DNA from 2 places in the Pseudomonas sp. JDS28PS106 genome. Region 1 is predicted to be linked to the other one. Evidence: riboswitches for the same ligand, from Rfam matches in the RefSeq annotation. Region 1 holds a riboswitch; the other holds the start of a gene.

Region 1 (3,912 bases):
CACACCAACAACCCGACCAGCACCACCGGCACTGACAGCCATACCGAATGCCAGCGCACCCCGCTCAGGTTGCCCAACAGCCAGAACATGATGCCCCGGGCCTGTTCGGAACTGGCGGACTTGGTGATCAGGAACGAGGTCAGCGCGTTGAATAACTGCGAACCGGCGATACCCGCCAGGATGATGTGTCCAGCCGCGGTCGTGCCGCGGGACGAGCGGGCGAGCAGGGCGACCAGACTGAACGCCGCCACCGCGCCGGCGAAGGCACCGGCCGAGAGCGAGACGGCGCCCGCGCCCAGACCCAGCACGGCGACCGATACGGCGCCGGTCGACGCCCCGGCTGAAATGCCCAGCAGATAAGGATCGGCCAGCGGATTGCGCAGCAGCGATTGCAGCACCACGCCGGAAATCGCCAGCCCCGCGCCGCAGGCGGCAGCGACTATGGCGCGGGTCAGGCGATAGTTCCAGATGATGCCCTCGTCTATGGGGTCGAGCACGTAGCCCGCGCCCCACAGCTTGTTGGCCAGGGTCTGAAGGATCGCCTCAGGGCCGATCGCCGTCTCGCCGATGGCCGTGCCGGCCAGCACGGCCGCCAGTAGCAGTGCCGTTACCCAGAATGCATGGCCTAGCGCTGCGGAAAATTTCATGGTGCCTTGCTGAACCGGTCGGCCGCGGCAGCGAGTTCTTCGATGCCGGTGAACAGGCGCAGGCTGGCTTGCATGCCATCAGCGTCGATGATCACGATACGGTCGTTCTTCACCGCGTCCATGTTGCGGGTAACCGGGTCAGCCTTGAGAAACTCCAGCTTCTTGCGATAGTCGTCGGCCGGAAAGCGGCGGCGGTCCATACGCGCGATCACCAGAATGCTCGGGTTGGCCTTGGCGATGGTTTCCCAGCCCACGGTCGGCCACTCTTCATCGGACTCGACGATGTTGCGCATGCCAAGGCTCTTGAGCATGAAGTCCGGGATGCCCTTGCGACCGGCGACGTAGGGGTCGATGTCCAGATCGGCGCTGGAGAACCAGAACACCGCCGACACGTCCTTGTCATGGTTGCGCTGGACGTTGGCCAGGGCGTTTTTCAGACGCTCTTGCAACTGCGCCACCAGCGCCTGGCCGCGCTCCTGGACGTCGAAGATCTGCGCCAGTTGCTCGATGCTGGTGTAGATCGACTCAATGCGAAACGGCTCCAGGCGCGTGCCATCCGCGCCGACCAGATTGTCCTTGCCTTCGCAGTCGGACGGCATGATGTAAGTGGGAATCTTCAGGTCATGGAATTGCTCGCGGGTGCCGACCACGCCCTGGGGGCCGACCATCCATTCCAGCTGCACCGCGACCAGACCGGGGCGCTTGCCGATGACCGACTCGAAGCTGGGGTCGTTGTCGGCCAGACGTTCCACTTTGTCGTTCTGCGCCTTGAAGCGCGGCAGCACGTCATTGAACCAGAGTGAGGTTCCGACCAGCCGGTCGCCCAGGCCCAGTTCGTAGAGCATTTCCGTGCCAGCCTGACCGATGGTGACCGCGCGCTGAGGCGCCCGCTCGAACGTCAGCGGCATGCCGCAGTTCTGCAGTGTCAGGGGGTAATGAGTGGGTGCGGCGGCCACGAGCGACGAAAAACCGGTGGCGCCGATGAGCGCTGCGATCAGGACGGCGAAGCGGGGCAGGGACATGAATGCGATCTCCTATCGTACGTGTGCAGGACGCAAGGTACATGCAGGAAACACATCCCAGGCCAGTGCCGTGCAGGCAAGGCAAGACGAAGCGCAGAAAGAGCGCGCGGAGATGTCCTTCCCGGACACCCCGCCGGTCAGTGTTTGCAGCAGGTCGGCAGGTCTCCTGACTGGCACGTCATCGCCCGGTTCCGGCCTTCCCGGGTCGCCCCAGTGGCTTGCAGATGCTTCGGAACAGGCTCGGTGCCTACAGTTGCGGGGGCAGTTTCGTTTGCGCCTCGGCTGAGCGAAGCGCGCGAATTCCCTGTTAGTTCCTCTCGGAAACCGACGGGGCGCGATGGTAAACGATCAGCCTTGACCTGGCTAATGCTTTGCGCCGGAGACTGCCGATGCCGCGCCCGACGTGCTATTTATGGTGGGCCTATCAACCGATCGAGCAGGTGAAATCCGTGGAAGCACTACGAGAAGCCTTCGCCCAGGCCGTCCGCGAAGACGTGAAGAAGTGTCACGAGGCCGGCTACCATTTTCCCCGGTGGGAGAAAATGGTCGATGAGCAGCACCCGGTGGACGTTGCCATTCATTTCATCGTCTCCGGCCAGTTCCAGGACGGATTCAAACGTCTGGTTCGCGAAGGGCGGGAAGACCTGACGATGGAATCGCTGATGTTGCAACCAAGGTTTGCACCTCTGTTCACCAAAGATCTGCTGGACGTCGCCTTGTGGCGCCTGCGCACCGTGGCCTGGGAAGGCTGAGCGCCGACAGGCCTTATCGCCAGCAAGCTGGCTCCTACCCGGTCCCGTAGGAGCCAGCTTGCTGGCGATGTGCCCGCTGCGAATCCGGCAACTCCACCGTCCTGTCGAACAACCGGCCCACGTTCGGCTGGTGGCTGATGCCAACGACCAGCGTGCCGGGCAGCGCGCGTCGCAGTTTGCCCAGCAACTCGCAGGCGCTGGCGTCATCGAGCTGGTTGGTCGCTTCGTCCAGATAAAGCGTCTGCGGCGCATACAGAAGTGCGCGAGCAAGTCCGAGCCGTTGCTGCTCGCCACCGGACAGCTGACGTGGCCACTCGCATTGCTCATCCAGTCGCTCCGCCAGCTGCGCCAGCCCGACCTCGCGCAGGACTTCCACCAGCCGCGTATCCGGCGGACATTGCGCCGCCGGGTACGCCAGCAATTCGCGCAACGGCAAAGTCGGCAGGTACGGTTGCTGAGGAATCAGCAGGCTAGGCCCTTCACGCAGCGTCCAGTGACCCCGGTAGTACGGCCAGAGCCCGTGCAGGGTGCGCAACAGCGTAGACTTGCCCAGCCCGCTGCGCCCGGCAATTTGCAGCCATTCGCCCGCGTGGCCGGCAAGGTTCAGGTCGTCGAGCAGCACGCTGCCGTCAGGCTGGTGGATCTGTAAATGCTCGACCCGCAAAACCTGCGCCCGGTCAATCGGCCGTACCTGGGCCCTGGTGGCCTCGATGGCCTGATGGAACTGGCCAACCCGCTCTACCGTCGCACTCCATGCGGCCAGGCGAGGGTACATTTCGATGAACCAGCTCAGCGAGCCTTGCACGGCCGTGAAGGCGCTGCGGATCTGCATCAGCCCGCCCAGGGTGATGGTCTTGGCGAGAAAGGCAGGCAGGGCGGCGAACACCGGAATGATCCGGCTTACCCGGTCATAGCTGACCGTGAAGAATTGCAGCTTGCGCATGCGTTCCATCAGTTGCCACCAATTGCCGGCGATGCGCTCGAAACGCTCGGCCAGTTGACGCTTCTCTACCGCCTCGCCTCGATAGAGCGCGATCTGCTCGGCGTGGTCGCGCTTGCGCAGCAGGCTGGCGCGAAAGTCCGCTTCGAAGCGCTGCTGCTGGTAATCCAGTGGCTGCAACGGGCGGCCCAGAAAGTGGGTGAAGGCCGTGCCCAGCGCCGTGTAGAGAATCGCGATCCACAGCAGATACCCGTGAATGACGACGGGCTGGCCCAGCAGCTCGAATTCGAGCACGCCCGACAGGTTCCACAGCACCATGGCGAAGGCGCCGACCTGCGCCACGTTGATGACGAACGAGGCGAGCAATTGCACGCTACGGTCGACCAACAGGTCGATATCCTCGGCGATGCGCTGGTCAGGGTTGTCCGGCTCGCCTTTAAGCCCCAGCCGATAGTAGGCCTGGCCCTGCATCCAGGCGTCGATGGTGCTCTGGGTCATCGCCCGCCGCCAGCGCAGCACCAGTGCCTTTCGCAGCCACTCCAGGTAGACGA
Region 2 (3,912 bases), on a different contig from region 1:
GCCAGTTCCATCAGGCGCTCGACACCATAGCGCCAGTAGCCGATGCCGCCATGCAGCGAGATCAGGATGACCTTGGCATGGCGCAGGACTTCCTCGACGTAGAGGTCGACCGAGGCATGGTTCTGCACCTGCATCGGATTGGCCAGACGCAGGCTGGGGTACTCGTCCGGCAGCTGCTGCGCGGCCTGCGCCAGCAGCGCCAGACTCGAATCGCCGCTACAGAGAATCACCAGCTCGGCCGGCGTCTGACCAAGGTCGGCAATACTGTCGTCCGGGACGAATCCGCCGGGCTGGGTTCTCAGCAGGTGCATGGATCAACCGGCGAGCGCAGCGAGCGCAGCGGTGAGTTGCGCTTCCAAGGCCGGCGCATCCAGGGCCTGGCCGATCAGCACCAACCGGGTCAGACGCGCTTCGTCCGCGCCCCACTTGCGGTCGAAGTGCTTGTCGAACCGCGTGCCGACGCCCTGGATCAACAGACGCATGGGTTTGCCCGGAATCGCCGCGAAGCCCTTGACCCGCAGAATGCCGTGCTGCACCACCAGCGCGGTCAGCGCATCGAGCAGCACGCTCTCGTCGGCTTCGGGCAGCTCGATGGAGATCGAGTCGAAGGCATCATGGTCGTGGTCGTCATGATCTTCGTCGTCGTGGTGATCGTGGTGAGTCTTGCGGCCATCGATATGCAGCTCGGATTCGGCGTTGACGCCCAGCAGGACGCTCAGTGGCAGGCGGCCGTTGCTGGCCTCCACTACCTTGACCGCCGGCGACAGCTCTTCGGCGATTTCAGCCCGCACCGCAGCTAGCCCTTCGGCGTCGATCTGGTCAACCTTGTTGAGAATGACCAGATCGGCGCTTGCCAGTTGGTCGGCGAACAGCTCGTGCAGCGGCGACTCGTGGTCCAGGTTCGGATCCAGCTTGCGCTGGGCGTCCACCTGTTCGGGATAAGCAGCGAAGGTGCCGGCCCGTACCGCCGGACTGTCGACCACGGTAATCACCGCGTCGACCGTGCAGGCATTGCGGATCTCCGGCCACTGGAACGCCTGCACCAGCGGCTTGGGCAGGGCCAGGCCGCTGGTTTCGATCAGGATGTGATCCAGATCGCCACGGCGTGCCACCAGCTCGCGCATCACCGGGAAGAACTCTTCCTGCACGGTGCAGCACAGGCAACCGTTGGCCAGCTCATACACCCGGCCGTTGGCCTCCTCCTCGGTGCAGCCGATGCTGCACTGCTTGAGAATTTCGCCGTCGATGCCCAGCTCGCCGAATTCATTGACGATGACCGCGATACGGCGGCCTTGCGCGTTGTCCAGCATATGGCGCAACAGCGTGGTCTTGCCCGAGCCGAGGAAGCCGGTGACGATGGTGACGGGAAGCTTGGCCAGTGTTTTCATCAGATGCCCTTTGGCGCGGCGGGCAGACAGGACGACAGCCGGGCACGGCGCCCAAGGCTCGATTCGCCACCGGATCACCCCGCCCGGTTGTAGTGAGAATTCGCGGGCACAAGCCCGGTTCGAGGCAGGTCTCCTGGCTTCCGGTGGCGCGACGCGGCAGTAGAGGCCGCGTGACGCGTGTCGCCCGCGCCTTCCCGCGTGTGCAGTGGCTGTGCGAACGACCTGACCGATTACAGTTGCGGGGGCAGCTGCGGCCTATACCGCATTCCCGTCTTAGCTCCAGCCTTCAGCTGGAGAACCTCGAACCCGCAAGGCTACGCAGTGCCTGCGGGCAGGTCAATCGTTCAGATTGACGATGCCCGCCCTGCCGTGATTTGCTGCGGCGCATTTGCCGGCCGCAGGCAGCCATGATCGACAATTTTCCAACATCCGGAAGCGCCACTCACCGCCCGCTGCGCGCCAAGGTTCTGGTCGTCGGACTTGGCTGCCGGCAGGACTGCGAGGCCGCTCATCTTCGCGAACTGATCGACGGCGCGCTGGCCGAGCACGGTCTGGACATCCAGCGCATCGACGCGCTCGCCAGCACTACGGCCAAGGCGGAAGAGCCCGGCCTGCTGGAGCTGGCCCGGCAGCTCGGTTTGCCGCTTGTGCTGATGCCACCCGCGCAGCTGGCACCCTTCGATGCGCAACTCACCCATCGCTCGGCGCTGGCGTTCGCTCGCACCGGCTGCCATGGCGTCGCCGAAGGCGCTGCATTGGCGGCAGCCAGTCAGCTGGCCGGCGGTGGGGCGCGCCTGCTGATTCCGCGGCGCAAATCCCGTCTGGCGACATTTGCCTTGGCGTTGGCAGGTCCGGGTAACGGATAATCACTCGTCACCTTTCTGTCTGGAGAACCCATTGACCGTCTATTTTATCGGTGCCGGCCCCGGCGACCCGGAGCTGATCACCGTCAAGGGCCAGCGTCTGATCCGCAGCTGCCCGGTCATCATTTACGCCGGCTCGCTGGTGCCGTTGGCGGTGCTCGAAGGCCATACCGCCGATGAAATCACCAACAGCGCCGAACTGCATCTGGAGCAGATCGTGGCGCTGATGAAACTTGCTCATGAACGCGGCCAGGACGTCGCGCGCGTTCACTCCGGCGATCCGAGCCTCTACGGCGCCATCGGCGAGCAGATCCGCCATCTGCGCCGGCTGGGCATTCCCTTCGAGATTGTCCCAGGCGTAACGGCGACCGCCGCGTGCGCCGCGCTACTGGGCACCGAACTGACGCTGCCTGACCTGTCCCAGAGCGTGATCCTGACCCGATACGCGGACAAGACGTCGATGCCCGAAGGGGAAAAGCTCGGGGACCTGGCCCGCCATCAAGCGACCATGGCAATTCATCTCGGCGTCAATCACCTGGAAAAGATCGTCGCCGAACTGACGCCGCACTATGGCGTGGAATGTCCGATCGCCGTCATTCACAGGGCCAGCTGGCCGGATCAGGATTGGGTGCAGGGTACGCTGGCCGATATCGCCGCGAAGGTGAAGGCAAAGGATTTTCGGCGTACGGCGTTGATTCTGGTGGGAAAGGTGCTGGGGGATGACCCGTTCAGCGAGTCATCGCTGTATCGCGCCGGGCATGCGCATTTGTATCGACCGTAAATAAGCTATCGCCAGCAAGCTGGCTCCTACAACGGAACTGTAGGAACCAGCGGGCGGCGATCCGCATTGCTGGCGATCAACTGATCAGTAATACGCGTTTTCTTTCTGGGTATGATCGGTCACGTCGCGCACGCCGGACAGCTCAGGAATGCGTTCGAGCAAGGTGCGCTCGATACCGTCCTTGAGGGTGACGTCAGCCTGACCGCAGCCCTGGCAACCGCCGCCGAATTGCAGCACGGCGATGTTCTGCTCGCCCTCTTCGACCACGTCGATCAAGGTGACCTGCCCGCCATGGCTGGCCAGACCGGGGTTGATCTCGGTCTGCAGGTAGTAATTGATGCGCTCGTTGATCGGGCTGTCGGCGTTGACCATCGGCACCTTGGCGTTTGGCGCCTTGATGGTCAGCTGGCCGCCCATGCGATCGGTGGCGTAATCGACCACCGCATCTTCCAGAAAGGCTTCGCTGAAGCCGTCGATCCAGGCGGTGAAACGCGCAAGGCCGATAGCGGTGTCTTCAGGTTTTTCTTCCCCCGGCTTGCAGTAGGCAATGCAGGTCTCGGCGTACTGGGTGCCAGGCTGAGTGATAAACACGCGGATGCCGATGCCGGGAGTGTTCTGCTTTTCCAGCAGATCGGCCAGGTAATCGTGGGCGGCATCGGTAATTGTGATAGCGGTCATGAAAGTTCCTCGCAGACGTGCCGGCAGTTTACGCCAATCCGGCGCCTCGTACAAAGTCCTAGTATTTTTGTCAGGAAAGCACCCGGACCTCGCCGAGGCTGCGCCGGGCATCCAGCCAGGCGCGCATGCGACGGTACAGGCCCTTCTCGATCCACTCGTAGCTGAGCCATGCGCCGATGCCGATCACCGGCACGCAGAACGC

Evidence for each region. Region 1 has a riboswitch for cobalamin ahead of TRP66_RS02170 (ABC transporter substrate-binding protein). Riboswitches for the same ligand answer to the same signal wherever they lie in the genome.
Region 2: it holds a riboswitch for cobalamin, as region 1 does, so the genes downstream of both, cobW (cobalamin biosynthesis protein CobW) here and TRP66_RS02170 (ABC transporter substrate-binding protein) in region 1, are expected to answer to the same signal.

What each region holds. Positions count from the first base shown of each region.
Region 1 is NZ_JBAJGT010000001.1:507,749-511,660, reverse strand. It holds gene TRP66_RS02175 (FecCD family ABC transporter permease) at 1-647, opposite strand, end outside; gene TRP66_RS02170 (ABC transporter substrate-binding protein) at 644-1,669, opposite strand; cobalamin riboswitch at 1,809-2,013, opposite strand; gene TRP66_RS02165 (hypothetical protein) at 2,119-2,421, shown strand; gene TRP66_RS02160 (ABC transporter ATP-binding protein/permease) at 2,456-3,912, opposite strand, start outside.
Region 2 is NZ_JBAJGT010000002.1:39,331-43,242, forward strand. It holds gene cobN (cobaltochelatase subunit CobN) at 1-311, opposite strand, end outside; gene cobW (cobalamin biosynthesis protein CobW) at 315-1,388, opposite strand; cobalamin riboswitch at 1,495-1,706, opposite strand; gene TRP66_RS03355 (cobalamin biosynthesis protein) at 1,796-2,254, shown strand; gene cobM (precorrin-4 C(11)-methyltransferase) at 2,286-3,032, shown strand; gene nfuA (Fe-S biogenesis protein NfuA) at 3,117-3,710, opposite strand; gene TRP66_RS03370 (acyltransferase family protein) at 3,781-3,912, opposite strand, start outside.